4 regions of the Protofrankia sp. Cr2 genome follow, and region 3 is predicted to be linked to each of the others. Evidence: riboswitches for the same ligand, from Rfam matches in the RefSeq annotation. Region 3 holds a riboswitch; each other region holds the start of a gene.
What was found. Region 3 has a riboswitch for cyclic di-AMP ahead of U9978_RS01275 (transglycosylase family protein). Riboswitches for the same ligand answer to the same signal wherever they lie in the genome.
Positions count from the first base shown of each region.

Region 1: linked by a shared signal. The riboswitch ahead of U9978_RS10990 (C40 family peptidase) and the one ahead of U9978_RS01275 (transglycosylase family protein) in region 3 are both predicted to bind cyclic di-AMP.
Region 2: linked by a shared signal. The riboswitch ahead of U9978_RS05195 (transglycosylase family protein) and the one ahead of U9978_RS01275 (transglycosylase family protein) in region 3 are both predicted to bind cyclic di-AMP.
Region 4: linked by a shared signal. The riboswitch ahead of U9978_RS07685 (C40 family peptidase) and the one ahead of U9978_RS01275 (transglycosylase family protein) in region 3 are both predicted to bind cyclic di-AMP.

Region 1 covers NZ_CAUVXG010000018.1:52,420-60,039, forward strand. The annotation lists gene U9978_RS10985 (CHAP domain-containing protein) at 1-775, opposite strand, end outside; cyclic di-AMP (ydaO/yuaA leader) riboswitch at 1,164-1,324, shown strand; gene U9978_RS10990 (C40 family peptidase) at 1,670-2,116, shown strand; gene U9978_RS10995 (peptidoglycan-binding protein) at 2,264-3,136, shown strand; gene U9978_RS11000 (hypothetical protein) at 3,442-3,813, shown strand; gene U9978_RS11005 (hypothetical protein) at 4,152-5,246, shown strand; gene U9978_RS11010 (hypothetical protein) at 5,416-6,048, shown strand; gene U9978_RS11015 (protein phosphatase 2C domain-containing protein) at 6,147-6,896, shown strand; gene U9978_RS11020 (protein kinase domain-containing protein) at 6,887-7,620, shown strand, end outside.
Region 2 covers NZ_CAUVXG010000006.1:48,340-55,959, reverse strand. The annotation lists gene U9978_RS05225 (hypothetical protein) at 1-769, shown strand, start outside; gene U9978_RS05220 (TetR-like C-terminal domain-containing protein) at 893-1,228, shown strand; gene U9978_RS05215 (hypothetical protein) at 1,221-1,445, opposite strand; gene U9978_RS05210 (VOC family protein) at 1,558-2,019, opposite strand; gene U9978_RS05205 (MerR family transcriptional regulator) at 2,162-3,160, shown strand; gene U9978_RS05200 (NUDIX hydrolase) at 3,236-3,721, shown strand; gene U9978_RS05195 (transglycosylase family protein) at 3,996-4,379, opposite strand; cyclic di-AMP (ydaO/yuaA leader) riboswitch at 4,384-4,557, opposite strand; gene U9978_RS05190 (multicopper oxidase domain-containing protein) at 5,032-6,354, opposite strand; gene U9978_RS05185 (haloacid dehalogenase-like hydrolase) at 6,755-7,423, opposite strand; gene U9978_RS05180 (hypothetical protein) at 7,517-7,620, shown strand, end outside.
Region 3 covers NZ_CAUVXG010000001.1:290,111-297,730, forward strand. The annotation lists gene U9978_RS01260 (ATP-binding protein) at 1-526, opposite strand, end outside; gene U9978_RS01265 (DUF3151 domain-containing protein) at 676-1,104, opposite strand; gene U9978_RS01270 (transglycosylase family protein) at 1,285-2,016, opposite strand; cyclic di-AMP (ydaO/yuaA leader) riboswitch at 2,023-2,180, opposite strand; gene U9978_RS01275 (transglycosylase family protein) at 2,562-3,275, opposite strand; cyclic di-AMP (ydaO/yuaA leader) riboswitch at 3,347-3,519, opposite strand; gene fbaA (class II fructose-bisphosphate aldolase) at 3,743-4,780, opposite strand; gene U9978_RS01285 (CAP domain-containing protein) at 5,565-6,326, shown strand; gene U9978_RS01290 (NAD(P)-dependent oxidoreductase) at 6,648-7,620, shown strand, end outside.
Region 4 covers NZ_CAUVXG010000010.1:106,802-114,421, forward strand. The annotation lists gene corA (magnesium/cobalt transporter CorA) at 472-1,659, shown strand; gene U9978_RS07680 (hypothetical protein) at 2,659-3,030, shown strand; cyclic di-AMP (ydaO/yuaA leader) riboswitch at 3,455-3,661, shown strand; gene U9978_RS07685 (C40 family peptidase) at 3,868-4,875, shown strand; gene U9978_RS07690 (plasmid partitioning protein) at 5,312-5,959, opposite strand; gene U9978_RS07695 (MarR family winged helix-turn-helix transcriptional regulator) at 6,235-6,762, shown strand; gene U9978_RS07700 (glutamine amidotransferase) at 6,825-7,580, opposite strand; gene U9978_RS07705 (MurT ligase domain-containing protein) at 7,594-7,620, opposite strand, start outside.

The DNA of each region.
Region 1 (7,620 bases), on a different contig from region 3:
TGTCGAGGAAATAGTCGAGAAGGCGCCAGGTCGTCCGGTCGACCACACCGGTGACTGCGACCGCCGGGTCGTTCAACCGGCAGAATTCCTGGAAATCACGGAACGTTGTCTCCGTCAGCGGGCCGAAGGCGCCGTCCGGGGCGAGCAGGCGATTATCGCCCTCCCGGCCCGTAGCGATGTTGAGCGCGTTCTGAGCGGTCGTGACCGGGTGGCGCAGATCCGGGAACACCCCTGACTCGCCCTGGTCGAGGAACCCGCGCGCGACCGTCGGGAAGTAGGCGAACCGGTTCGGCGGGTTCTGGGGGGCGAGCGGGAAGCGCGGGCCACCGCTGAACATCGATTGCCAGTTCACGCATCCGGCGATGAGTATACCGCCGGCTAGCCAGGTTCTGCGTAGTACTTGATCGTTTCCGACGTTACCCTCGACCGTGACAATATTATTGCCGGTGCGTTCGACGACCAGACCGGTGTGGGTGTCATTGCCGGCGGCGGTTTCGTGGCCCGTCCAATCAAAGATGATCTGGTCTCCGGGGTTAGCCTGGGTGGAGGCGATAGTCAGGCCATGGGCTCGCGCCCAGGACCAGATCGTGGGCACGTGCGCCGACTTCAGCGGCAGGTTGATCCCGACCTGCTCGAACATGCACCAGACGAAAATCGCGCACCATGCATTCCCGTCGTAGCCGAACTCCTGACCGTACTTCGTGTGATTGCGGCCGTCCCCGGCGTAGCCGACCTCCGCTAACGCATGCTCGACCAGCTGTTGTACAGCCGTCATCGCTGACTCCTTTGCGGCGACGCCGCGTTGCCGGCCGGGGCCGATGGTAAGGATTCGACCAAAGACGGTGCCCGGGCCGCTGCTAGAACCCCTGCCTGATGAGACAAGACGTACCCCGTCGATTGGCCTGTTTCCTCATCGGTATCACCGTGCGTGCTCTGGCGGCCAGTGCATGTCGGTATTCTGTCGCCGTGCTCGACCCACTGCCAGCGGTGTTGATCTGATTTCTCTGACCGGCCGGCCGGATGATTGATACGCATAGTAGTTGACATGCCCCGAGATTCGCGGAAAATGGCCCTTGCGGTCACAGCGTGTAGTTCGCTAACGTGGCCGGGCTCTCAGTAACACCGGGCTGGACGCCGAGTTCTGCCCTCGGTCCGGTGTTCCCTTCTCACAATCACCAGGGCAGCAGCGGGGGAACCAGGACTTGACGGACGTCGCCGCGCTGGCGCCGTCCTCGGGGTGAAGTCGGCCGCGGATCTCCGCGGGCTGACCGGGCTTCCCGGCCCGAACCCGACAGCTAACCTCGCAGGCGTACGGGAAGGATCATTGTTGCCTGCATATCAGGCGTGTGCAGATTCGGCTGACGCGATTCCGTCCGGACGCGGTCGCCACCGTGCACCGATCGCCAGGTCCAGTTTCCGCCGCCGGTCCGCGCGTGTGGCGGTTGCCGCCGCGGCCACTGGGACCGTCGCCCTGACCGCTTTCTCGGCCCCGGCACTGGCGAACGACGCCGGGGCTGACAGCCCGGCCGGCTCGACCACTACCACCACTACCACCGCTGCCCCCGGGTCGACCTGGGCCGGTGACACCGGGGGCGCGCCTGCGGCGTCCGATTGGGCGTCGGGTTCCGGCTCGGCGTCGGCCCCTGGTGCGGTGGAGGCTCCTGGTGCGGTGGAGGCTCCTAGCTCGGTGGAGGCTCCGGCAAGCGGCATCTCGGCACCGCCGGACGGCACGTCATCGCAGCAGGACGGTTCCTCGGCCACCGCCGGTCTCGGTGAGAAGATCGTCTATCTGGCCTCGAAGCAGGCGGGTAAGCCATACGTCTGGGGCGCACAGGGTCCGAACGCCTTCGATTGTTCCGGGCTTGTCCAGTACATCTACAAACAGCTCGGCCGGAGTGTGCCGCGGGTGACCGACGCCCAGTACGCGGCGTCGCAGAAGATATCGCGGGATGCCAAGCAGCCCGGTGATCTCATCTTCTTCGGGCAGCCCGGCAACATCTATCACGTGGCGATCTACGCCGGGGACGACATGATGTGGGCCGCTCCCCACAGCGGAACCGTCGTCCGGCTTCAGAAGATTTATTCCTCGAGTTATCTCGTTGGCCGCCTGGGGTGACCTGGCTGGGCCGGTAACAGGCCTGCGACCCGTCATGGCCGGGCTGCCGCGTGCCCCACGATGGGCATTCCCGCGGCCTGGCTGTGACGGGTGCCTCCGCGCGGCGCGCATGAGCCGATCGACGATACTGAAGTGGGATATTTTATAATGGCCAGGGGAAGGCACAGAAAGCAGTCTCAGTACAACCGCGGCGCGGTGGCCGCAACCGCCGGCGTCATCGGCGCGACGGCGGGAATGATGCTGACCGCGGGTCCGGCGAGCGCGAGCTCGCCGGCATCGCCCAGCGCCGATACCGCGACTGAGCCCAGCGCGGGTTCTCTCGCTGGGGCACCTGTTTCCGACGTTTCCATCGCTGGTGCCGGCAGGAAAGCGGGACTCGGCGGCTGCGACGGGAAGCCATTGGAGACCTGGGTCGCAGTCGCGCTGGCTGAGTCCGGCGGCAACGCGACCGCCCACAACTCCAATGGCGAGGATTCCCGCGGACTATGGCAGATCAACATGCGGGCGCATGCGGGTTGGGTCGGCGGGGCAGATCTGTTCGATCCGGCCATCAACGCCCGGGCCGCCAAACGAGTGTGCGACATACAGGGCATCGGAGCGTGGAGTACGTACACAAACGGCTCCTACCGCCTGTACCTCGGGCGGGCCGCGGCAGCCGCCACCGACGCAAGTGGTGAGGGTGCGACGAGCATCTACCCGGCGTCCCCGGCCAGCCCGGGTAGCCCTACCGGGCCGGTCAGTAGGCCGGGCTGGACCGCTGCGGCCGGCGTGGCGGCGGCGCGACCGGTAGCCGCTGCAGCTCCCCGTGTGCGGGAGGTCGGCTACACCCACCGCGGGCGTCCCGGCGTGCGCCAGATTCAGCGAGCGCTGACCGGATGTGGCTATCCTGTCGCGGTGGACGGGAAGTTCGGGCCACGTACCACGAGTACGGTTAAGGCATACCAACGCCGGCACGGACTTGTGGCCGATGGTGTGGTCGGCGCGCGAACCCGCGCCGCCCTGTTTCATGTCACCGCGTAGGTCCCTGTGTTTCACCGCGTAGGTCTCTTTGTCGGGTAGCTCGTCGGATTCTGTCTGCGTTGTCCCGGGGAGCAGTGTAACTCAGGCATCCACCGGGATGCGTTCGAACGTTTTCGTGATCCACTGACATGCCTGATAACAACGCTTTTCCAGATAAATGGTGCCGCGGTCGACATCGATCCCGTCTGCGGATTTTTGCATCATTCTGCGTTTGGCGACAAGACCATCATGATTTCCGGTTGACTCGTGGTGTGGGTGACATAGATTTATGGTTGCAAATGACGGTTCGATGTGGAGGTGATCGAATGGAGCAGCAGCAGGCGCAGCAGGTGGAGCAGTATCTGCGGCAGAACTGGCAGGAGATTCGGCACCAGATTCTCGACCAGTTCGTCCAGGTCAGCACCGCTGATATCGAAGCCGCATCCAGCGTCAACGATCTCGTGCGGCGGATCGCGGACAGGTCGCATTACACCGAGCCCTACGTCGAGGCCCGCCTGCGGGAACTCGTCGGCGTCGCAGTCGGGGTCGGCCAGTCGGCGCAGGCCGAGGGCGGGGCCGAGCAGTCGACCGCCGAGGCCCAGCGGACCACCGAGGCCGCGGGCGAGGAGCAGGCCGAGCCCCTGGGCGGCTCACGGCAGGCATTCGGCGGATCGGAGCAGCCGGCAGATCCTGGGTGAGATCTGATTCCAGGTGGGAACGGCACGCGGCAGCCGTCCAGGTACACAGCCGGCGTCGTAGTGAGCACCGAGCAGGACCGTGACCACGACTATCCTGCACAGGCCGCGTCCGGAACATTTCGGGCGTGGCCGCGGTCTGTTCCCACTGCGTTCCCACTGTGCGCCCAACTGCACCACCGACCATGCTGTCACGTGGACGACGTGTCCGTCCTCGGGCCTATGCTGCTTTCTGATCACTATAATGACCGGTAGGGTCACCAATAGCAGCAGACATCCGGGGGGCTTCGTTGCTGCGAGGCAGCCATCATCACCGCGTACCCGACGCGGCGGGCGTTGCTGTGCGGCGTCCGGTTCGATTATGTGCGCCGCTACCTGCGACGGGGACGATCGTCATCGTCCTGGGGCTGGTCACCGGGCTTTTCCTGGGGCCGGTCATCGGCCGGTGGGGTCTTGCGCCGGCATCCGCGCTCACCCCGGCTGGCACGTCGTCATCGAGCGATGGCAGCACCTTCGTGATCCGTGTCGTGGACCTGCCGGCGAAGGTCGACCAACCTGTACTAAAAAACCTGAGCCGCTTACTCGAAGGCATACCGGCATCCGGTGGTGCCGTTGTCGTTCGGGTGATTAGCCCGGCCATCCTGTCCGATGACCATGGTAAGCTGGCCGACCTGGATTCGATCTTCAGGCGTCGGGCGATGCTCGCGGTCGAGATCGCATTGCCGGCCCAGTCGGCGCCAGGTGACTCGCCGGATCTCGGGACGGCCGGTTCGTTGCTGCTGGCGATCGCCGACCACCGCTTTGCCGATACGGACGAAGCCCGTGCCGCGCTGTCGAAGAATCGCGGATCGGGGGAGTTTCCCTGCGAGAAAGACTGTCAGGCGAGGGCGAAGGGTACCGACCAGGAAAGCGCCTCGGGGATGTATGCGACCAACGGCGACCTGTTCCTTCTGGCCGCCAGACCTGGGCAGGGGTCCCGGGTGGAAATGCTGGGTAGTCTCGCCGACCCGGCTTCAGCGACTCAGGACCGACCGATACTGTCGACGTGGGCTTATGCGCTGATTGCGGCTGTGATTATCGCGATCAGCGCCGTGGTCCTGCGTAGACGCCGGCTGCTGGTTTGGCTGCGCGGGCGGCGACGCGATGTCGATGCCGGGGATCAATCCGCGAGCGGCGCGAACAGGGAGCGGACCGAACAACGACCGGTTTCTCCGGTCGCGCCGCCGAATGTGGCGCTCGGCCCGGTCGGCACGGTGCATTCCGCCTTTGACCCGCAGGGTTACGTTGCGGTCGACGGCGGACTTTACCGGGCAACATGGATGGGAGGTCCTGGATCGCCCCGACCTCGCGTAGGTGCACAGGTGCAGTTGAGGATGGACGAGGTGGACGGACTGCAGGCGTGGCCGCCACAGGATCACTCCGGCGTCCGGCGATAGAGCCACCTGGGTCCGCCGGGTGTACGAGAAGGAACTGGAAACGGGGACGAATCAGACAATGGCTCCGCGCAGCAGCCCCGACCGGGCGACGGACCGCCGCCAGCCGCGGGACGTCATCGGTAGCATCCCTATTCCCCGGCCGAGCCATCGGGTACTTGTGGTCCTGTGCATGGACACCTCCTATTCCATGCGCGGCGAGGCGATCGGAAGACTCAACGACGCGCTCGCCGGTTGGGCGCGCAGCATGCACGGTGGCGAGAAGATGGCGGCGACCACCGAGTTCGCGCTCATCACTTTCGGTGCCGGGGGAGTACGCAAGTGGCGCGGCGACGAGAGCTTCGATCCGCGTAGCGACCGGACGCCGTTCGTACCCGCCGACGGTTTTCGGCCACCGACATTGATCGCCGACGGCGTGACACCGCTGGTCGAGGCGGTCCGGCTCAGCATCTCGGTCATCGAAGCGCGCAAGCGGCAGCTCGCCCAGGAAAAGGTGACCTGGAAGCGGCCACTTGTCTGGCTCGTCACCGATGGCAGGCCAACCGATGACGAGGGGAAACCGACGACGGACTGGCGTCCACTGGCGAGCGAGATCCGCGGGCTGGAGGCAGCTCAGAAACTCGCGCTCTTCGCGATCGGCATTCCGCCCATTGACGACCAGGGCCAGGAAACCCTGCGTGAGTTCGCGCCGGAGCGAAATATGATCTACGGGCGGTTTGATTTCAGTGACATCCTCCTGCAACTGGACCGAAGCGTGGAGGATCCCAACTACAAGCTGCGTGGCTACCAACCGAGGCAGGCGTGACCGCCCGCCCACAACCCGCACCCAGGGGACGAAACGAGGGCCGCGTCCGGCCCTACCGCTGGCGGGTCCGGGGAGCCAGCGTCCAGGGATATTCACACGTGCGGGAAGGGCGATGGTGCGAGGATTCGTTCGCCCATCTTGCCCTGTACAGCCGGGAGCCTCTGCCCGACGTCCATGTCCTGGCGGTGGCCGACGGCGCCGGATCGGCACCACGATCAGCTGAGGGCTCCCGGCTCGCGGTCGCCATCGCGACCCGTCTCGTGCGCGACCGGATCCACACCAGCGGTCGGCCCGCGAACGCGCCCGACCTGCGCCAGCTGCTGGCCGCGGTACATGAGGACATCGTCACCGAGTTCCATCGGGTCGTCACCGCGGTCGCCGGCGCGGCGCATGTCGGCGAGTTCGCGACGACGTTGACGGTCGTCGTGCTTGCGCATCCCGTCATCGGCTACCTGAGTATCGGGGACGGTTTCATCGTCATCCGCACCGGGGACGGGGGACAGACCAATCTGCATCTGCTCGACGCCGGAACCGCCGACGCCGAGCATGCCAGCCAGACGGCCTTCCTCACCTCGGACACGAGCCGGGCTGTGCGGGTGCATGCCGTCTACGACCCGTGGATCACTGGTGTGTTCGTATCGACCGACGGTCTGATTCCGGTCGCACTGCGACGCGACTCCGACGGCCGGCTGGCGGTGGCCAGGGAGCCCGTCATCGACACCGTGCTCAGCCTGCTTGACGACGATCACTTCGATGCCTCCGGCCTCGTCCAGCTGCTGTTACGGGAGGCGGTCACCGATGTGACTCAGGATGACACGACACTGGTGGTGGCCGTCCTGTGTCCGTGACCGAGATTTTTGTGAACGGACGCAGGCTGACCTGCTCGACCGTTCTCGGCAGCGGAACCGAGTCGATCGTCTACGCCGTGGATGCCGATTCCCGGCAGGCCGCGAAGATCTACCGGGAGCCCGACACCGAGCGTAGCCGCCGGCTTGAGTACATGCTGCGGGCCTTCCGCGCGTCGCAGTTCGTCGAGCCCGCCTCCGGCCATCCGGGGCTGGTGTGGCCGCAGGATGTCGCCCGCGATTCCACCGGGGCGGTTCTTGGTTATGTCATGCGCCGTTCCGATCATCATCCGCTGAGTACATTCCTTGAGCACCGCACCCGGCTGACCGCATTCCCGGACAAGGACTGGAAATTCCTGCTGGGGGTGGCCAGTAATCTGGCCCAGCTGGTCGCGATCCTGCATGATCAGGAAATTGTGGTGGGCGATCTCGCGCCATCCAACATCCATGTTCGAGCGGACGGGTTGATCAGCTTTCTCGACTGCGATTCGCTGCAGTTCTCCTTCGACGGAGAGGTTTTCGCCTGCCACACCGTCACCCCGGAATACGCTGCGCCCGAGCTGCTGCCGGAGCTTGCGGGTCCCAAGAGCGTCGAGACGGACCGGTTCACCCTCGCCGTGCTCGTATGCCAACTGCTGCTGTGCGGTGACCATCCGTTTCACGGCATTCCGGTCCGGGCGCTGGACGTCGACCCGTCACCGGAAACCAACATCCAGTACGGCATCAC
Region 2 (7,620 bases), on a different contig from region 3:
CTACACCCTGATGGGACTGGGCCTGTTGATCCTGGCGGTGGGAGACAGCACGGCTAAATTCCTCCAGCCCGGCCCCAAGCCCCCGATGTTCGTGTTCCTGCTGACGCTCTACGCCGGGGTGTTTCTGGCGACGACCACCGGACGCGCCGGCTTCGGTGGCCCGGGCCTTGGCGCCGGGACCTGCGCGGGGCTCGTCGCGGGGCTGGCATCGTTCGTGGTGATGCCCTTCGAGCGGATCGGGCCGCCGTTGGCCGCAGGCCTTCCGTGGCACGGCAGTTGGCTGGCGCTGGTCATCATCGGTGCGCCCGCCGCGGCCGCGGTGTGGACCACTGGACGCACCGGTCGTGGCGATCAGGGCATCATGGCGGCGTTGTGTGCCGGCGCCTTCGCTGCGCTGCTCGTCGCGCTTCTCGGACTGAGCGCGATCGCGCTCTTCCCCGACCGGATACCCGACATCGTGGGTCCGGTGATGGTCCCCGGCACGTCCGCGGCGCAACGGCAGGCCGCGGACGCCACCGAGGCCGCCGACCCCTATATCGGGCTGCTGCTTTTCGGCGCGCTTCTCGCCGTGATCCTGTGGGTGATGGCCCGCCCGCCCAGCCGGGTCGGGGTCAGAAGCGTGCTGTTGGCTCTGGTGGGCATCCCGCCGGTCGCCCTCGGCCTGTCCGCCCGGCACTTCCCCGGGGCGACGGGTCTCGCTGTCGCCACCGCGATGGTGGTCCTCATCGCTCTGGCCATGGCTGGACGCGATCCCGTTGCGTTCCGGTGAGCTTTGGCGCTCACCGGTCACGCTGCCGTCCCTTGCGGGGCGACGGTCCCGGCCGGGCGTTCGTAGTCCCGGACACAGCGCCGGTACCGGCAGATCCATCCGAAGGTCCGCTCGGCGGTTGACATGCAGGCATGGGACCGCCTCACTCGGCTCGGTCTGGAGTATGTGCGGTTCGCGCAACACCATCCGGCCATGTTCGAACTCATTTTCCGCCACGACCTCCTGGAAGGATCGGGAACGAACCTTCGCAAGGTCACGTTGCCCCTGTTCGCGGCGCTAGCGGACCTGATGCACGAGGTCGCTCCGGGCCGGGTCGACGCGCGTACGGGAGCGCTCGGACTCTGGACCAACCTGCACGGAATAGCCGTCCTTGTAGCCAACCGGAGTATGCATTTGGTCGGAGAGCCGCTGGATCTACCGGGCCTGACGACCCAGGCAGTGAAGGCACACCTCAGGTAGCCGCAACCCCGTTTACGCGGCCCGCATCGGACAGGAGATCATCGCGGCCGGGTGGCAGCCGGAGAACCAGGCCGCGGGCGTGGCAGGCGATCCGGCCGGGGACGGTGAGGATCTCGTGGTGCAGCCGGTCGCCGTGCGCGCGCCCGCAGCACTGGTCGATGCCGGTGCGCGACTGGAGCAGGGTCGACAGCCAGCCGACGAGGATCGCCGCCCACATCCAGACCGCGTTGACCTTCGGGTCCGCGGACGTAATCTCCAGCCATTGGTCTTGGGTCCATGACGTAGACGAGGAGGACTACCACGAGGAAGCCGTGCCGAAGAAACCCTGACTACTCCGACGGTTGGCGCCGCATGACGGAATCCGCCTGGTCGTAGTAACGGGCCTCGATCACGTTGTTGTCAGGATCTGTGAAGTAAAACGCCCGCGGCGCGATGCCACGCGCACCAAACGACTGCTCCATGGTTACCGGCACGCTGACGGCGTTGTCCGCCAACCGGCGGCGGAGGGCGTCGAACTCCTCGCGGCCCATCGCGAGACAGATGTGGTTGACCGGATGGCCGGCGGTTCCGCCGGCTCCGGGTACCGCGTTGACAGCGGCAGCGGCAGCGGCAGCCCGCGGCATCAGGTCAATGATGGACTCGGTCGACACCCGCACGCTCGGGAACGGCGCCTCCCCGGTGCGAAATGCGTCCGCGCGGACCGGGGGGAGACCGACCACGCGCTGGTAGAAGTCCAACGAACGCAGCGGGTCCGCCACCCACAGGACGACATGATCAAGTTTCGCCTCCATGAGAACCTCCGCTGCGTGGCCGACCCGCCGGCCGGCCGAGGCCGATGCGATGTCCACCAGATCGAATGTGACGCGTATCACCGCCGTGCCGGCAGTCATCGGCTTGAGTCTCCACCTACTGGAACCTGGATCGTGGCGGTTCATGGAGGGACACGCGACCGACCGGTTGATCACGATCGGGCAGCTCTCGGAACTGACCGGGGTGCCGGTACGCACCATCCGGTTCTACGCCGACGAGCATCTGGTCGAGCCGGTTGCGCGCAGCAACGCCGGTTACCGATTGTACGACGCGATGGCGGCGGCCCGCCTCGAGCTCGTGCGCACATTGCGTGACCTGGGTATCGACCTGCCGACCGTCGCGAAGGTACTCGCGCAGGAGATCACGGTGGCCGAGGTGGCGCGCGTGCACGCCGAGGCGCTCGGCGCACAGGTCAGGGTGCTGCGGCTACGGCAAGCAGTGCTGCGGGCGGTCGCGGTCCGCGGATCCGACTGGGAGGAGATGGAACTGATGCACCGACTGGCGAAACTCGATGCGGCGGAACGCACACGGATTCTGGACGGCTTTCTCGACACCGTGTTCAAGGGTCTGGACGGCAAGCGTCTGGACGGCAATGCCCTGGACGGTGACAGCGGAGCAGGCGGGACATTCGAGACGATGATCCGAGCCTCATTTCCCGAGCTGCCCGAGGACCCGACCGGCGAGCAGGTCGAGGCCTGGGTGGAACTGGTGACGTTGATCCAGGATGAGGATTTCACCGCCCGGGTCAGGACCATGGCGCAACGGGGCGCGGCCAAGCACGTCAGCGAAGAAGCGACCATCCGACACCAGGAGGCCTTCAACACCGTTCTGGCGAGCCGGGCCACGCAGGCATACACCGAGGGGATCGACCCGGTCTCCACCGACGGCACGGCGCTGGCCGCCGCGATCGCCGCGTCGTACGCGCAGACGACCGGGAACCGTGACACCCCTGCGTGGCGGGCAACACTCATAGACGATCTTGAAACGTTCACCGACCGGCGGGTCTACCGGTTCTGGGAACTCGTTGCGCTCGTCAGCGGCGACACGACGACGGTGGCGGTTGCCAGCCCGATGATCGAGGCACTGGAGTGGCTGATCACCGCACTGCGGGCGGCCGGCTGATCATAGTTGTTCCTCGACCGCCGAATCGAGCAGTAACCTCGCCAGGCCGATCTCGGAGCTGGCATCGTGTGGGGGGTGTCAGGGGATGAAGGCGGTCAACCGGTTCTGGTCCGGGAGCTGCGGGTCGCTGCGTACGCGGTCTGCATCCACGAAGGGAAGATCCTTCTCGCGCGTTTCGTCGGCACGAGCGGGAAGCACTGGACGTTGCCCGGCGGCGGCATCGACCACGGGGAGGATCCGTTGGCCGCGGCGGTTCGGGAGGTCGAGGAGGAGACCGGTTACGACGTCGTGATCGAATCCCTGCTGGGTGTCGACTCGATGCGCAGGCGTTTCCCGCGCGGCGTCGGCATCGAGGCCGATCATCACGCCGTGCGGGTCATATATACGGCACGGGTGGTCGGCGGCGTGCTTCGGCATGAGATCGGTGGTTCCACCGACCAGGCCGCCTGGATCGATCTCGATCAGATCGACACCCTCGAACGGGTTGATCTCATCGACATCGCGTTGGATCTTGCACGGAACCGACCACCGAGTGGCCGGGTGGACGCACAGCGCACCTGACCTTCCGGGCGCTCTTAGAATGTGATTTTTGTGCTGTGATACCAGCATCAGAATCACATCGTTGAACCGTCTGAGCGGGAACCGACGCCGATGGGAGATCGACTGGCCGCGCGCTCTTAACCGTCCGCGACGTGAGCGCCCGCAGGCGCCCGGGAGAGATCCAGTTGTGGCCGGATCTCTCCCGGGATCGCACGCCCTTTGGCCGTCGAGACCGCTTGAGGCCGCCGGGCGTGCGAGAAGAACATGATCGCACGCCCTTTGGCCGTCGAGCCTGTTAGGCCTTTCCGGCCCAGCAGTGCTTCGAGGCGTACCAGGGGCTTGTGCCCTGCTGCGCGTACAGGATCCGAGCGCGCTTCCACTGCTCGGCGGCGCTGGCATTCTGCGGCAGGCCGGACCCGCCGACGCCATGCCAGGTACCGGGCAGGAACTGGAACAGTCCGCCGGCGCCGATCGAGTTGACGACGTTCGGGTTCCCACCGGATTCGCACCGCACGATGGCGGAAAGAAGGCCGTCGCCGGACGGCGCCGCACTTGCCGGCTGGGACAGCGCGACGCTGCCGCCACCGATGGCGGCAACGAGGGCCGGCACTGCGATCAATACCCGGGCCCGTGCTTTGATTCGACTGATTCCACGGTCGCCGGAACGTACGTTGGACATGTTGATGTCCTTCCCCACGCCTGCGAGGTGAGCTGTCGGATTCGGGCTGGGAGTGCCCGGCCGCGATGTGCGGCTTCACCCCGAGGACGCCTGACGTCGACGTCCGAAAGTGGTTCCCCCGTTCCTGCCACCGGTCTGGTTTTCATCGGACGAGGGCAGGATTCGGCGTGCCGTCCGACGCATGCCTTCTCCTCGAAGGCATGGCGAAGACCATACGTGCAACGACCGCCCCGAAGGCAAGGCTCCGTGAAGAGGCACACAGTCCGTATGCGATGTTGATGGCAGCTACGGCTGCCGGTAACGTGCGCGCACGCGCGCTCATCCCTAACGTGGCTTCGGCCGGGCGGCGATAGTGTGATGGGGTCGCCACCTGCCGAGTGAAGCATTTTCTTACGCGGTACGTGGGCAGGCGGATCGACTGCGTGGCTATCCGGCGGTGATTGTACGACAGCACCGGAAAACACGATGTCGACGACAGCGTGTATCGTGTCGGCAATATGCATGATGGCTGTCCGACCGCGGCGCCCGGGTGGCCCGGCTATCGTCGAGACCTCCACGGAAACCGACACAGCGCTGTCCAGGCCCGCTGCGGAGCACTGGCGCAGGCATGGACAGCGCTGAACGACACGATGAACGACACGGTCGCCTGTGGTCAGCCCATGGCACCACGGCGGCGGCGACGGCGGACGATCCTGCGGCCGGCGACCATCACCACGAAAGCGGCTACCGCCGACGCAGCGGGGACGGCGGAAGGGGGGTCGGCTATCCCACCCTCACCCGCCGCGACAGCGCCCTTGGGCACCGGCATCGTTGTGGCCCACGACGCGGATGCCGATGCGGTGGTAGCGGTACCGCCAGTACCAGCGCTAGCGCTGCTGCCGGTGCCGGTGCCGGATACAACCTGATACCGGGTCAGCATGCCGGCGGTGATGTGCTCGTTGACGTGGCAGTGAAAAAGCCAGATGCCGAGGTTGTCGGGTACCATGTCGGCCACGGCCATGGTACCGGGAAGCAACGGAACAGTGTCCATCCGCATACCACTCACGACCGCGTCGTTGCCGTGCCAGTGCGGGGTGTGTATGTCCTGCTCACCACCCATACTCATCAGGTACCAGCGGACGTGCTCATCTTTTTTCAGGGTGATCATCGGCTCGTTGCCGAAGACGTAGCCGTTGATGGCATGCCGCAGGTTGGACCTGGTGAAGTTGCTGTCATCCTGTGACGGATACGGTGGCTGGGCAAAACGGCGGAGATTATCCTGCAGATACGGGCTCCAGTTCTCGTTCGTGATTGTGAACAACGTGAAGATCTCACGGTCGACGTCGACGGGGCTGCCGTCCGGCCGCGCCTTCCCCCTGGCTGTGATGACCATCGGGCCGGTGAGTCCGGCATAGGTGTCGACGACTTCGTTGGTGTGGGAGTGGTACATCCACATAACCGAACTACCGTCGTGTGGGCCCGGTCCGGCCCGGTCGGGCACCAGCCAGGTATAGGTGTGCGTGCCGCCGGTGGGTACGGCATCGTCAAACTTGTCCACCCCGGAGGTGTTGTCGGCGTAGGGTGTACCCTCGTTCGCCTTCGTGTAGAACACACCGTGCGGATGCATACTGTCGCCAATTTTGCAGGCGTTGCGGAACACCACCTTGATGGTGTCGCCGACCTCGGCGCGGATCACCGGGCCCAAAAAGCCCTCGTAGGCGTCCTGTGCGGGGCGCGGTGCCAGGTTGGTGAAATTCGCGTCGGTGTAGCCACGATAGAGACACTTGAGATAACTCGTCCCGATGCGGCCGGGCCCGGATTGGACATACGTCTTCGCAATCGGATCGAACGCCTGACCGGTGATGTCGTCGCGCCCGTCCGGGGCATAGTTCCAGACGACCTCATCGGCACCGACATAGTAGGTGCGCACCTGCCCGGTCGGGTGGAATGCCGCACCGGCGACAGCATCCCAGTAGGTGTCTCCCGGACCCGGCATCGCTGTTCCGGCCGTTCCGGCCATGTTCGGGGTGTTCGGCTGCCCGCCGGCCGCGGCTACCGCCGTGGCCGGTCCGGATATGGCCAGGCATCCGACGAGTGCAAGGGTGCCCGTGAACCCCGCTCTGAACGACGGACGCCAGGCGGGTGGACCTTTCGCCGCCCAGCCCCGACCTGCGGTACCGCACTCCATACGCGTGCGCCAACCGGCGCGGAATCGTGCTGTCACGGTGGGTGACAGTAGCGGCCAGGAGTCGCATCCGCCGCGCGCCCCGCGCGAACTCGCTAACACATGTAGAAGAAGGTGCTAGGGCATGTCTGCTACCTATTGGCAACCGTCTACCGGTCTCTCCGGCCGTCGCCTGATTTGTCGGGCTGGCGTTACCTCGATCGAGTGAGCCTCACCAGTGGACGATCTGCAGCCGCCCGCCGAGCGCCCGCCGGGCGCGCAACGCGAGCCTTCTACTGGGATTGACCAGGACTGCTTGGTCGGCTGCGGCCAGAATGGGCAGGTCCGCCAGCGAATCGCTGTAGGCGTGGCCCCAGGGCGGCTCGATCCCGTGGGCGGCAAGCTGTCGCGGTTTACCCGACCCGTAGTTGTGCAGGCTGCCCCGGCCGACGCCGAACCGGCCCCAGACGAGCCGGGAAGAGATCAGTTCGACCTCGCCCAGCCCGAGTGCGTCGAGAACCGTACAGGCAAGATCGTGTTCACATGCCGTGACGACCACGACCCGATCACCCGCGCCGGCATGGCGGCGTAGGGTGGCTACTGCCTCGGGTACGGCTACGCCGCCTTCGGCCACGAGATCCCGGCCGAACGCCTGCACCCGCGCGCGGAACCTCGGTGCATCGAAGCCCAGCAGGGCCAGTCTCATTATCGTCCGAGCCACCGTCGGACGGAGCGGGCGGACTGCCAGCAGCGGTGTCATCGGCATGACCAGGGCCGCGTGCCACGGGGACTCCGACAGGTGCCGACGCAACAGCCGGGTGAAGGTGTCACCGCGGACCAGCACACCGTCAAGATCGAACAATGCGACCCCGGTGCCCGCTGATTCTGCCGGTTCGCTCATTCGTGCATCCTTGTCCTGTCCGACCTTGCCCCGTTCGACTTTGCCCCGTTCGACGGCCGCTCACGGAATCTGGAACGGACGGTGAGACCTGACATGACCGAGGGTGCGGTGGTCAACGAGACCGATCCGGCAACATGCGCCTTCCCGGGGTGCGCACGGTCGCCGAGTGCTCCGGTCGGGCCTGGACGGCCGCCCGC
Region 3 (7,620 bases):
GCGGGCGGAACGGATGCAGCGACAGTGACAGGTCGAACCGACCGTAGAGCGGCGCCCGTTGTTCCTGCAATGCGGTCATGTGCCGCACCGCCGATCCACACAGCAGCAGCCGTAGCTTGGTCCTGCCGGCCACGCGGTCAAGAAAGGCCCGCAGCACTCCTGGAAGATCCGGCGAGGTCGCAACAATCTCCGGGAACTCGTCCAGTACCACGAGAAGCGGCTCTCGCTCCGCCGCTGCTGCCAGGTCGTCGAACGCGTCGTCCCAGTCGGAATACGGGCGTGCGAGCAGGTCCCGGAACCGCCCGGGGATGCCGTCCGCGACCTGACGGGACAGCTGCGTCAGCTCTCCCGATGCCGCGCGACCGGCACCCGTGTGGAAGATCGACCGTCGACCGCCGGCGAAGCGGTGCAGCAGGGCGGTTTTGCCGACTCTGCGTCGCCCCCATATTACCGCTGGTCGCGGGTCGGTCGAGGTCCACCAGCGCTCCAGTGCGGCAAGCTCCTCGACGCGATTGACGAACGCCATCCTGCCCCTGCTTACCTCGCACGCTACTTACATCACCTGTAACTTACCTCGGATGTCAGTAAGAGCGCCCGGCCCCGCGACGCCGCGTCCCCTATTGTCGGTCGCTCTAAGCCACCAAGCGGGCAGCAGGGTGGTCCCGGTCCACGTCCCTATTTAAGGCCAAGCACCTCGGCCGCTTCGGGATCGCTGTCGGCGAGGAAGTCCCGGCAGCGGGTGGCCTCCTCGGCCTCACCGATGGCGGCGGCGGCGCGACTGAGCGCCGCGAGCGCGCGTAGGAAGCCCTGGTTGGCCTCGTGGGACCACGGGATCGGCCCATGCCCGTGCCAGCCGGCGCGACGAAGCTGGTCCAGGCCGCGGTGGTATCCGGTCCGTGCGTAGGCGTAGGCCGTGACCGCCGCGTCTGCATCCAGGGCGCGTTCGGCCAGCATCGCCCAGGCGAGGCTTGAGTCCGGGAAGCGACCGGCGACCGTCTCCGGGGTCTCGCCGGCGCCGAGCGCTTTGGCGGCAGCCGGATCGAGAGTGAGTTTTGTCGGGGGCGGACCGTCAAGGAGATCCGGCCGTCCAGGGGATGTCGTCATGGGGTCCATCCTGCCGGATCCCGGTTGCACTGTGCCGAGTGGGGATCGGTCGAAACAGGTTCTCACGCGGCGGACCCGGTGGGAGGGGGGTGGGCCATCGGGTCCGCCGCGTGATCAGGGTTCGAAGGCGAATCCGCCTTCGAACAGTCATGGGATGTTACGGGATACGAACCCCTGAGATCACAGGGCGGACGGGCTGGTGACGGTGATGTCCCAGAGGTTCTTACCGACCACACCGGTCTGTCCGTCGTCGACCCTCGTCAGGTAGCTGTACAGCGATGCGAGGCCCTGGGACTCCCCGCCGAAGCGGCCGTCCACCTGTAGAATGAATTTCTTCTCGCGCATCGTGTTCTGCCAGACGTAGGCGTCAGCGCGCACCTGTCCGGCCAGAGCGGTGGAAAGCGTCGTACCGGTGAAGTTCGACGATTCCAGCTGCGCCTTCGCACGGTCCAAGGTCATTGCGGGCTGCGCCGGAGCGATCGCCTGCTGGACTGCCGCGACGTTGGGCACCGTTGTCGGCACCTGCGGCGCCGGGCCGTTGTTGGTCAGACCCATCTTGACCGAGCAGGATGGCCACGGGGACCAACCGCGAGAGTTGTAGAGCTTGTGGGCTGCATCGTCCTGCAGCGCCGGCGGGGCGTCACTGGGGAGACCGGCATAGCCGAGACCGTGCCAGGTTCCGGCGTCGAACTGGTAAGCGCCGTAGAACCCGTTACCGGTATTGATGTGATAGTTGCCGCCGGACTCGCACTGGCGGAGTTTGGCGAAGTCGTCGGCGGTCGCAGCGCCTGCGGGACTGGCCGCGACGGCGAGACCACTGCCCACGAGTGCTGTGACAGCACCGGTGGTACGCAGGACCTTGACTGCGGTGGACGACTGTTGCGGGGCGCGGTGCCTGCCGACAGACGGCATGTGGGTCGGTCCTTCCCGTCGCCTACGAGGTGAGCTGTCGGGTGCGGGCTGGGAACATGCCCGGCCGGTGACGCCGATGGGCGTCGCAGGCTTTACCCCAAGGACACCGGTGGTCGGTATCCGAATGTGGTTCCCCCGATCCCGTCCGTGCGGCTTCGCGGTAGGTCCTGCCGCGGCGGGCGGGGACGGGATTCGGCGTCCGTCCGTGCGGCCTCGCCGATCTGGCGAGTGGGGAGGACTCTAGCGAGCCTGGCCCTTTCGAAGCAAATCGGGGTGTCGGATGAACTACACGGACCCGACTTTCATCACCCGAATGGGCTACGTGGCCGAAAGAGAACACTCTACCCGGCGATTGGGGCGACCCCGCCGGGGGGTCGTTTGTGCTGGCTTTCCGTAACGCCGAGTGATCGGGCCGGTCGCCGTAGTGCTTTTCTGTTGTGTTTGTTGTCACGCGGGTGGGACCGGCCCGACTCGTCCTCGCGGGGTCTATATCAGTTCGTGGCCATCAGTTCGTGACCATCAGCTGCAGACCTTCCTGCTGCGCCTCAGCTGAAAGTGGCCCCCCAGGTCTCCGGCCCACAGATTCCGTCGACCGCCAGGCCCTTGTCGGCCTGCAGGCGGCTGGCCGCGCCGGCCGACTCGGGTCCGTACCGGCCGTCAATCTGGATCTTGTAACCAAGACTGTTCATCTGGTTCTGCCACGACAGCACGTCCGATCGCACCTGATCGACGAGGCCGGGGGTCAAGGGCGTCGCGTCAGCGGAAGTCGACGAGGTGTCCGCACTCACCGTGCGCGATTCCCAACGCGAGGCACCGTTCCTGCCATATGAGCGCGCCTGTGACGAGCCGGTGTCGGATGAACTCGAATCCGGTGCGCTGGTGTCCGGTGCGCTGGCGCCGGAGGTGCCGGTATGTGCGGGAGCAGCGCCGGCTGGGCTGGCGCCAGCCCCGAGCTGGTCGGCGCCCATGCCCTTGCCGCAGACAGGCCACTGGCTGAAGCCGGAGCGGGCGGCGAGCTTGATCGCGGCCTCATCCTGGGTGCCGGGGGAGGCACTGCTGGGCAGGCCGGTGTAGCCGAGGCCTTGCCAGGTGCCCAGCGAGAACTGGTAGGCGCCGTAGTAGCCGTTGCCGGTGTTCGCCCCATAGTCACCGCCTGACTCGCATTGGCGAAGCCCCTCCCACGTGGTGGCGGCGCTGGCCGGTTGTGACATCGCGATGCCGCCACCGATCGCGGCGACCAGGGCCGGGGTCACCACCATGGCTCGGGTACGGACCCGGGCGCGGCGAACTCCACGATGTCGACCACGAGAACGTGTACTGGACATATTGGTAATGCCCTTCCCCACGCCTGCGAGGTGAGCTGTCGGATTCGGGCTGGGACTGCCCGGCCGCTTTCACGGCTTCACCCCGAGGACGCCCGATATCGACGTCCGAAAGTGGGTCCCCCGTTCCTGCCGCAAGTTTGGTTTTCGTCGAGCGAGGGCAGGATTCGGCGTGCCGCCCGACGTGTCCCCGCCGTATCGACGGGCACGGCGCAGACCATAACCAGAATTGCTGGTGGCTGAACAAGCCGTGAATGCGGTTCGTGAGTATGAGCACATCGCGCTGTCCACTCTTGCCGTGCCTCGAGATCGACTGCTAACGCGCGCATGCATGTGCTCAGCTGGTTTGCCCGCGGCCGCCGGAGGCGCGAAAAGTGATGTCGCGCCTCCTTTGGCCGGATGGGTCAGCCGGTCAACGAACGCCCCGCCGAGCGCAGGTCTGCGCAGGCCTGCACGACACGGGCGGCCATACTGGACTCGGCTGCTTTGCCGTAGCTGCGTGGGTCGTACTGCTTCTTCACACCGACCTCTCCGTCCACTTTCAGCACGCCGTCGTAGTTCTTGAAGACATGGTCGACGATAGGTCGAGTGAATGCATACTGGGTGTCGGTGTCCACATTCATCTTGACAACGCCGTAGTCCAGCGTCTCGCGGATTTCGGCCAGGTCGGAACCGCTACCGCCGTGAAACACCAGGTCGAACGGCTTGGCGTCGGCTGGCAGGCCGAGCTGCTGCGCGACATACTGCTGCCCGTCCCGAAGGATGCTCGGACGGAGTTTCACATTGCCCGGCTTGTACACACCGTGCACATTTCCGAAGGTTGCGGCGAGCATGTAGCGGCCCCGTTCGCCGGTGCCGAGGACCTCGGCGGTGCGCCACATGTCCGTCGGCGTGGTGTAAAGTTTCTCGTCGATCGCACCGACGACACCGTCCTCCTCGCCACCGACGACACCGATCTCCACTTCCAGGATGATCTTTGCCTGGTGACATTCGATCAGGAGGCCGTCGGCAATCTTGAGATTCTCCTCCAGCTCGACTGCCGATCCGTCCCACATATGTGAGTGGAACAGCGGATCCCGCCCTTCGCGGAGAACCCGCTCCTTGGAGATCGCAAGCAGGGGGCGCAGATAGGCGTCGAGTTTGTCCGCAGGGCAGTGGTCGGTGTGCAGGGCGATGTTGACCGGGTACGCTTTGGCGACATGGTGGGCGAACTCGGCGAGTGCCTGTGCGCCGAGGACCATGTTCTTCACCCGGGTGCCGGAGAGGAACTCGGCGCCGCCGGTGGAGACCTGCACGATGCCGTCGCTGCCGGCATCGGCGAAGCCCTTCAGCGCGGCATTCAGGGTCTCCGACGACGTAACGTTGATCGCAGGGTAGGCGAATGCCTCGGTCTTGGCCCGGTCAAGCATCTGTGCGTAGACGTCCGGGGTGGCGATGGGCATGGTTGTGGCTCCTGTGGGCAGTCGGAGTTGCGTGTCCGTTTGGTTGACAATGGACCGATTTGGATATGAACAGCGGGCTGGAAGTTGCGCGAAGGATACGATGATCGAGCCTGCGGGGGCAGGCAGACCCGAACTGTGCGAGTGCGGATGGCCTGTCCGGAGCGGCGCTCTATGCCGTCATCGTCACGCTCGTATTCGTCGACAGCGGCATCCTCGTCGTTTTCTGGCTGCCTGGTGACACGATCCTGGTCGCCGCCGGCCTGCTCGCGGCCGACCCGGATGCGGGCGTGTCGTCTGGTGCCTCCACGCCCGGGATCCCGCTGGTCGCGACCGCTGGCGCCGTAGTGGGTCATGTTACCGCGCTGCCCTTGGGTCGGCCCTGTCTCGAACGGCGTCACGGCTGGATACTTGCCCGTGCTGATGCGTTCTACCAGCGCTTTGGCACTCTGGCTCCGGATGCGGCCCGGTTTGTCCCACAAGCGCGGACGTTTGCCCCTGTCGTTCGCGGGCGCTCCTAGGCGTCACCCCGGGCAGCAGGCCAGGGCCGTTGGTCGCCCGTCCGACACGGCATGTCGTCGGGCGGATCCGGGATGGCGCTGTACTGGCCTGATCTGCTCATGACTATTCGGTAAAAAGCGATACCGGATGGCTCACCGTGCCTAGTACTCGCTACCCTTGTCCCGGATGGAGGGGACACAGCGCGGGGGGGACCGACCACACGGAAGGTTCCATGGTTCGACATCGCAAGCACCGCCGTTCCCGGCCGGGATGGTCCGGTGCCGTTATGGCAGTTTTCGTTTTCGTTCTCGCCACCGTCGGGTTGCTCTTGGCCCAGGTCGTCCACGGGGGAGGGCCTGCAGCCGCGAAGAGCTCGGCGGCCTCGTCCCCGGCGCTGGTGTCGTCGACGTCCCCGGTTGATCCCGCGCAGCGGTCTGTATCGCCACAGGTCGTCGATCGCGGCACGGTTGGCGAGAACGTTCATAGGCGCGCCGCTGTCAAGCCTGACGCGTGGCCGTGGATGGAGTCGCCCGCACCGAGCTCGCCGTCGTCCGCACCGGTCGCGCCCGTCACAGCGAGCGGCTCGGCGTCCACAGCCGCAACGGTCGCACCTCCCAGGCCGGTCACGCCGGCTACACCGGCCGCCGTCGCCGAGCAGACATCGGCAAACCCGGCGTCCCAGGTGGTAGCGCTCACGAACGCAGAACGAGCCAAGGCCGGCTGCGCTCCGTTGACCGTCGACTCCAGGTTGACCGCCGCGGCGCAGGCGCACAGCGACGACATGGCGACGCATAACTACTTCAGCCACACGAGCCAGGACGGTCGCACGCCGTTTCAACGGATGGCTGCTGCCGGGTACCAGTTCTCGATCGCCGCGGAGAACATCGCCGCTGGGCAGCGCACTCCTACCGATGTCATGACGGGCTGGATGAACAGCACCGGGCACCGGGAGAACATCCTCAACTGCTCGTTGAAGCAGATCGGCGTCGGCTACGGCACCGGGGGCAATTACGGGGTGTACTGGACACAGGACTTCGGGACGCCGTAGAAGCGATTAGAGCGCCACTCATTGTGAGGTGCCGGCGGTTGCCGTGCGGACGCCCGCGCTTCACCGGGCCGGCGGTCGCGTTCGGGTCGTCGCGGCCGCCGGTGCCTGAAACCAGTTACTCTTGGGCTCCGATCACGTAGGGTCGATATCGTGCGACCGGAGCGACCCGTCTGCGTGCTCGGCGTGACGGTACGTTAGTCCTATCCGAATAGACCTTGATGTATCCGGGTGTCGTCCGGGCGGGGAACCCGGTGGATCGTGGATCGATCTTCCGGGAAGGCTGATCCCCGGGACCGGGGATCGGTCGGGTAGGTCCCAGGGGTGAGAGGGGGCGACGTGGCTCGCGCGGTGGTCACCGGCGCCGGGGGATTCATCGGGGACGCGGTCGTGCACGAGTTCCGCCGACGCGGCTACGACGTTGTGCCGATAGACGTCCGCCGTGGTCCCGGCATCGTCGTGGCCGACGTCACCCATCCCGGTGACTGGGAGAAACTGCTCATCGGGGCGGATCTCGTCGTGCACGCGGCGGCTGTCGGCACGGGTGGCGGCGGCGAGCTGACCGCGGTCCGAGCCGGCGTGCCGAGCCGGCCGATTCGGGTTGCGGACAGTGAAATGCGTAGGATCACGGTAGCCGGCACCGCTGGCGTGTTGGACGCATGTCACCGTGCTGGCGTCGGTCGCGTTGTTCACATGTCCTGTGTGAGTGTGCTGGGCAGTTCCTTCCCGGCCGACGCTGACGAGGCTGTGCCCGTCACCATGACGGGTCTGGCGCGGGCTGACGCGCTGGCTGCGGCCGAGTACACAGCTGTGGCCGCAGCCTCCCGCGGGCTGGCGGTGACAGTGCTACGGGTCGGCGACGCGTACGGACCACGGGCCGGCCGATGGACGCTGTGGCCGCTGCTGCTGTTGCGGGCTGGCCGCTTCGTCCTGGTGGACTCCGGTCGCGGGATCCTGAGCCCCGTCCACGTCGACGATCTGGTTTCGGCGGTCGCCGCGGTCGTGGACTCCCCGGCGACGGTTGGTGAGATTCTGCATGTCACGGGTGGTGCGGGTGTTTCGGCATCCGACTTCTTCGGCCGGTACGCGCGGATGGCCGGCGTGGCCTTGCCGGGCTCGGTGCCGGCGGCGCTGGTTCGTGCGCTCGACTCGGCGGACCGGCTGCTGGTCGGGCGTGGGTGGTTGTCCGGGCGGATGAGCTCGCGCCTCCATCCCCGAGCCTATGTTGATCGTGGCCCCCTCGCGCTGGCTGAGCTGGCCCGAACGGGCACCTACTCGATCGCCAAGATCGGCCACC
Region 4 (7,620 bases), on a different contig from region 3:
CTGTACGCTCAACATTTCAACTCCGCTATCCACCGCGAATCACAATTGATCGGGTCGCCGGGGGCCCCGGGCGACCCGCCACGCAAACCTCCGCGTGCTGCGTCGAAGGCGCCGAACCCGCCGCGCGTGGGGGTGGCTGCTTCGTGCCGTCCGGTGAACGGCCATCCGAGCGGGCGATCCGACAGGCGCCGATCGGATAATCATGACCATATACGTATAAGAGCGCCCGATACCCCCACCAGCGCCGGGGATCCTGACGATGCGGGTAGAAATGCTGCTGAGAAGACGACCAAAAGTCCACGCGTAACCGATCGAAGCAGGATGGTTACGCAATGCCGTAAAGATAGGCCGGCAAGGTGAAGATCGGCCAGGATGCCGGTCGCTCTAAGCGCGCTCGAAACACCCCGCACCAGAAAAGGCCGGATCGACATACCCGGCAACCGGCAGGACCACCGACGGGAGGAACCGGACGTGAGCGACAAGCATGTCGATGACGACACCGGCGATCGGCATGACAGGCGGTACCCGTCCGCACAGCATGGCGCCAGCCATCCGTCGACCCCGGCGGGATGGCTGGCAAGCGCCCTGACCAGACCCGTATCCCTGGTCCGAATGGTCCCCAAACGGCGCCGCACCCGCCCCGAGGGTCCTTCGACACCAACCGGTCGGGTGGTCGCCTGCCACGTCTACCGGGACGGCTGTCGCGACCCGCAACCGATCCACTACACCGATGCCCTGCGCGTCGCCCGCGACCACCGCGGTAGTTTCGCCTGGCTCGGCCTCTACGAACCGAGTACGGCGAATCTGTCCAATATCGCCGATGTCTACGGCCTGCATCCCCTCGCCGTCGAGGACGCCGTCACCGCCCACCAACGGCCGAAGCTGGAGCGATACGGAGAGACGCTTTTCATCGTCCTCAAGACCGCCTGCTACGTGGAACACGAGGAGCTGACCGCGACATCGGAAATCGTCCACACCGGCGAGGTCATGGTATTTCTCGGACGGGACTTCATCGTCACGGTCCGGCACGGTGAGCATGGTGGCCTCCAAGCGCTGCGCAGCCGGTTGGAGAAGCAACCGGAAATGCTACGCATAGGACCGTCGGCTGTCCTCCACGCCATCTGCGACCAGATTGTCGACGATTACCTGGCCGTTACCGAGAAAATCGAAGTCGACATCGACGCCGTCGAAGGCTCGGTCTTCCGCCGCTCGACCCGCCCCGACGCCAGCAAGGTCTACCAGCTCAAACGCGAGGTGCTTGAACTCAAGCACGCCGTCACGCCACTCGCCGCTCCGCTGCGCGCGCTCACCGAGCCGGGCGTCGGCAGGATCCCACCGCGCATTCAGGAATACTTCCGTGACGTAGCCGACCACCTCGAACTGGTCACCGAGCGAATAGCGCGATTCGATGAACTGCTGTCCTCGATCATCCAGGCAACCCTGACGCAGGTGACGATCGCGCAGAACGAAGACATGCGCCGCATCAGCGCCTGGGTCGCCATCGCCGCGGTTCCGACGGCGGTCGCCGGCATCTACGGAATGAATTTCGACCATATGCCGGAACTCCGCGAGGTCTGGGGATATCCGGCCGTTCTCTGTCTGATGGCGACGATCTGTTTCATGCTGTACCGATCTTTCAGGCGCAACGGCTGGCTGTAGGCACAGGTAAAAGGCTCAGGTAAAAGGCTCAGGTGAAAAGAATCATGCAACAAGGCCCACGGACCAAGCCGATGACCTAATCGATCACACCCGTAGAATCACCGGGATCGGATCACTGCAACCGACCGCCTCAGCCGTGAACCCGGTCTTAGAGCGCCCGGCAATAGGGGACGCGGCGTCGCGGGGCTGGGGCACGCACCTCGCCGCGTTGTCGTCAGTCGACACCCACAACCAGGGTGCCTCCCTCCTCCGCCTCGCGATGCACGCACCCCAGCCCCGCTCCTTCATCCACGCCCCTATTGCCGGGCGCTCTTAGCGGAGAGGAAACCCGTTGGCCGAAGATCATACGGCCATGGTGTCTTTCGTCCGGCCAGAGGCCCCGGGCAACCCGGGCCGGGGTGCCGCGTGCCGCGTGCCGCGTGCCGCGGAGGGACGAGAGCGGATCGGGGCGTCGAACCGGGCAAATCCAGGTGAATGACGGACGGACGTGGCTCCGCCGCGCGGCCCGTGCAGGGCGTGGGTATCACCCGTTCGGGCTATCCTGCAGGGCACTGCGCGACAGCCCCGGACGCTGGGTGGACGCCACCGGAGTGCCCCGCCGTCATCCCCCGCGGGACTACCACTCGTCAGGACAACCGCCCCCGGGACTACCGCTCCCCGGGGCTACCGTTCCCCGGGGTTACCGCCCATCAGGACTACAGTCTCACTTTGATAGCTATTTCCGACTATATAGTTCCGATATACCACCCGACGACGGGATTCACGAAGACCACGCTGTCGGCTACCGTAATCGGCTGTGTCGGCCCTTCGCGCGGGAACTCACCGTCAACCGCCGTCCCAGCCAACAGTCAACGGCAGGCGGCTGGGACGGCGATCACATCCCGTGCCGAACCTTGTGACGGACGTGCGTGACAACGGTGACATCCCTCGCCGCGCCCACAGCGTGACGCGTCACAGCACACAGGACTGCATCCGTGACACGGCCCACGACGCAGTCCGATGACCAAACCGACGTACCCCGTCCGAAATGATCTTATCGCGGAGTTGGTCACGCGATTGGACCAACTTGATCAGCTCCTCGGACGGCTGGAGGATGCCGAGCGCCAAGCCGCGGACGCCAGCGAGCACCTGACGCGTACCCGACGGTGGCAGGAGGACACGGTTCGCGCGATTCAGGACGAACGGGCGCAGATGCGCACTCATCAGCGGGCCTTGGACGATCTCGCGGACCGCGCGCAGGCGGCCGTCGAGGCCCTGTCCGGCCACTACCGTTCCCTGCCTGCCGAGGTTCACGAGCTCGCGGTCGAACTGCACGTCCTGGCGACCGCGGGCCTGCTCTCCCGCCGCGCAACCCGCGCCCGCCGCCACTGACCCCGACCCGTCACAGGCCCGAGCTGCGCCCCTCACGCAGGATGCGCACCCGCGGGATGCAGGAGCGAGAAATCCCATAGCGATCGACACAATAAGTGATCGCACAACTCCCCTAGGGTGATAATTTTCGCTACTGCATGCCAACAAACGATAACTATCGGCACTTGAGTGCCCCCTGCCGTCAGACTCTCGTCGCTATGGCGTAATGTCATCTTCCGCATCCTGTGGGTCACGGCATGTGGGGCCTCAGCCAACCGCCCTGTCGCACGGACCAACAGGCCAGGGCATGGCGGCGAGCTGGTTGGTAGGGAGGCTGGGAGGAGCCGATATGGTCACTTCTGTAGGCACTCGCCGTAGTTGTGTAGGACTAGTGTTTACTGGCACCATCCCTTTGAACTAGTCTCACGCCGACGTCACGACAACACCGGACCGAACGCCGAATCCTGCCCACGGTCCCGGTGTCCCCTCCGAGTCGTCACCAGGGCAGGAGCGGGGGACCCATCCTCCACCGGACGACACCGAACCGCGGTGCAGTCCTAGGGGTTAAGTGAGCCGTGCGACGGTCGCACAGCACACCGGGCAGCCCAGCCCGAACCCGACAGCTCACCTCGCAGGCGAACGGGAAGGATCACAGCCTTGTCTGCGCCCGATGTGCAGCTTGATCCGGCAACATGGTCATGGTCATCGTCGTCGACGAAGTCGCCGATGACGTTGGCAACAACGTCGTCTCTGCGACCGTCTGCCGACATACCTGAGCGCTCCGCCCGTGGCAGACACCGCGCGCCGACTCCACCGTCGGGAACAGGTCGCGTCCGAGCCCGGGCCGCGGTAGCCGTGATGACAACCGGCACGGTTGCCGTGTCAGGTGTCGCGCTCGCCGGCTGCGCTCCGGCCGACTCCGGTATGGACGAGACGTCGGTCAGCTCGCGGATCACCCTGGGATCGCAGTTCGGAAGCCAGGCGTCACTCGCCGGCCTACGCACAGCGGTCATCAACCCGGCCACTTCGGTGGGCCCCGGCTCCATCACAAGCCAGGTGATCGATCAAGCTGACCTGCACCCGAAGTCGACTGTCGCGCTGAAGGTCACCAATCCGGACGTATCCGTGCGGGCCGACCAGCCCATTGACATGGGTTTCGCCCTCGAGGACGGGACGACCCACACGCCGCTGCCGAACCAGCTCATCAAGGTTCAGGTGAAGCTGCCTGACGGCTGGGCGACTTTCAAGCACCTGTATACTAACGAACAGGGCTTTGCCAGCTATACAGCCAAGATCCTTACCACGACACAGATCACGGCCATCTTCGACGGGACCGACGCCCTGCAGTCGGCGCACTCCTCGAACATCGGTACGATGACTGTGGTGCCTGGTCCCGCTCCAACAATTCCGGCACAGGCGCCTCGATCGACGGCCCATAGCGTCGTTCAGGCATCCGGCCCCAGCGGAGCCGGCACCACGTCACCGAGTACGACGGATGCGACGACAGCCATCGGCTCGGTCGGTCAACGGGCTGTTTATCTAGCGGCCCAACAAGCGGGTAAGCCCTACGTGTACGGTGCGGAGGGACCCTACTCCTTCGACTGCTCCGGCCTGGTTCAGTATATATTCAAACAACTGGGGCGCAGCCTCCCCCGCACGGCGGAGGAACAGTACGAAGCGACGACCCACGTGTCGCAGTACAATAAGCAGATCGGCGATCTGATATTCTATGGTACGCCGGGAAACATCTACCATGTCGGCATCTACGCTGGCGGCGGGAAGATGTGGGCAGCCCCGAAGTCCGGTGAGGTTGTCTCGCTCAGGGACATCTACACCACGTCGTATTCGGTCGGCCGCGTCAGCTAGGCGTGCAATCACAGTCCTTACGCTCTCTCGGGGGCCAAGGAGCCTGGTAGGTCGGCTGCACGTCCGCATCGGCGGCAGCAACGTCCATCCCGGTGATGTGACGCGGTTATCGCTTCTATAAAACACAATCGGGTTCCGCGTGTCCTCCCCCTCCGGTTACGCGTGAACCTCGCCGCCAGGTCGGTAGTGTCGAAACCGGCGCTGATCTGGCGGCCCCAAACCACAACTGGATGTCTCCAAGAACTTCCGCTGGTCGGACCGAGCCAACCCCCCCGGCTCGCAAGGCCGGCGGAACGCGGGCTTCCGCTGGCCTTGCGCACTGAACCCCCCCCACAGTGCGCTCGGCCGGCGGGAGTCCAGAACTCCCGCCGGCCGGCCGCGCCACCCCCCCGGCTGAGCCGGCCGGCGGGAAACCCCATCGGACAGGCCCTAGGCCCTAGTCCTTGATTACTTTCGAGAATTTCCACAAAGCCCTGGTCGTGGCTTCGTCCCATTGCTGGGGCAGAAGCGTGACATGAACCTGCGAAGGGCACGGTGGCGCCTGGCCGACTGCGCCCACCGCCCCGACCACCGCAAACAGGGGCTTCTGCGCGGAGTCAAGCGAGCTGCAGGCGACGGTAAGGGCCATACGACCGCCCTCCCCCGCGCCCCAGATGTAGATCCGGGACATGTCGATCTTCGATCGCTCCGTCGCGACGTAGCGGACCACGTCCCGCAGGTACTGCGCGTCCGGGCCGTTGACCTGCCAGGTGCTGGCAACCGCCTCCGGGTACACCAGGGCGAACTTCTGGCCATCTGCGAGCGTCGACACGTTGCCGGCCTTCTCGATCGACGCTGCGTCCTTGCCGTAGTCGTGCAGGACGAGGACCAACGGCACCGGCTGCCCGGGCTTAGGGTCGGCATGTATCGCGAGCTCACGGCCTGCCGACGCGTAACCCGCCGGAATCGCGGCGCGCTCGGTCTTCACCGTGGGCGAGCCGTGCGCATACGCGAAGACGACTACGACCACGCCCACGACGATCAGTGCCCGTCGACGGTTCTTGGTCCACAGGTCTTTCCCGACTTTGAGCGGATTCGATACCACGAGCCAACCGAACCACACAGACGCCGCCCGATTCGGCAGATTGGCCGCGTGGCGTGCATGAGTCGGGCACCACACCAGTGGTCTGGCACACACCACCAGCACGACCAGCATCACCAGCCGGGCGGATGCAACCCGACGTCCAGACGCCCGACGCCCGCTCCGGGGAGCCGGGGAGCCGGCACGGCGACCCGGAGCCAGCTGCTTGGTCCCAATGGTGTATCCACAAGGTTCTGTAACGCCACAGGCGGATGACACGGCGTAGGGATGGGGCCGACGTGGACGATGAACAGACAGTCGATCACCAAGCGCTTGAGAAGATCGAACATGAGCTGGCCGTGCTCGGCCGCCGGGCCGAGCGGTTCCGCACGGCCATCGCGGACGAGTCCGGAACGGCCCTCGACCGATCCGCCTATCTACTACTCAGCCACCTGCACGACCACGGTGCGGTACGGCTGACAACCCTCGGTGCGGTGTTCGCCCTCGACATCTCGACGGTGAGCCGCCAGGTCGCCGCGCTGGCCGCCGAGGGCCTGGTGGAACGCGCCACCGATCCCACCGATCGCAGGGCCAGCCTGGTGACCCTGAGCGCATGCGGACGCGAGCGTTACATCGTCACCCGGGAAGCGCGGGTGACGAGCATCAGCAACCTGGTGGGCAGCTGGGAGAAAGACGAACGCGACAGCTTCGGGATGCTTCTCGGCCGCTTCAATACGGCGCTCGCCGAACGTGACCGTGCCGGCGTTCCGCCGCCCGACCAGCGCCCCCCACCCACCCCGGGTCGCCATAGCACCGGGTCGCCATAGCACCGGGTCGCCATAGCCCCTTGGTGGCCATAGCCCCTTGGTGGCCATAGCCGTGACAGGATTCAGGCCGCGACGTCGAGGGCACGCAGGCGCGCCTGACGCAGTATCCCCGCCTCGGGCGGGCCGGACAGCTCCGGCAACGGGCCGTGTACCCAGAACAGCAGCAGATCGGCCAGTGCGGGGTTCTGCGCGAGCACCGGACCGTGAAGATACGTACCAATCACGCGCTCGTCCACGATGCCGTCGGTCTGATCCGCGGTGCCGTTGCCAACGCCCTTACGTACGACGCCGAGCGGCCGTCCCTGCCCGCCAGGCAGCATCCGGGTGCGCCCGGCATGGTTCTCATACCCGAGCAGGACCGGAAGACCGAGATCGGATGCTGGTTCCACAACGACGTCACCGACCGCGCGGGGTGGCGCCGGCTGGTCCGGCGGGTCGAACGACCGACGGGTCTCCACATCCACCAGGCCGAGCCCATCATGAACCTGGCCGTCGCCGGTGGGAAACGAGGCGCCGATCACCTGGTAGCCGGCACAGACCGCGAGAACGACCGCGCCTTCGTTAACCGCTCGCAGCAGCGCGGTGCTCCTGCGCAATCCTTCGGCGGCCAGTACCTGCGGCTCGTCTTCGCCGCCGCCGAGCAGGTAGATGTCACAGCCGCCCGGCACCGGCTCGCCGGCCGGAATATCGATCACCTCGGCCGGTAGCCCTCGCCAACGCAGCCGCTGCGCCAACACGATCGCATTGCCGCCGTCACCGTAGGTCCCGAGCAGCTCCGGGTAGATCAGGGCGATCCGGGTCGCCGACTCGGTGATCATGTTGCCATCCTGGTCATCTACTCGTCCTCACCGGGGCAAC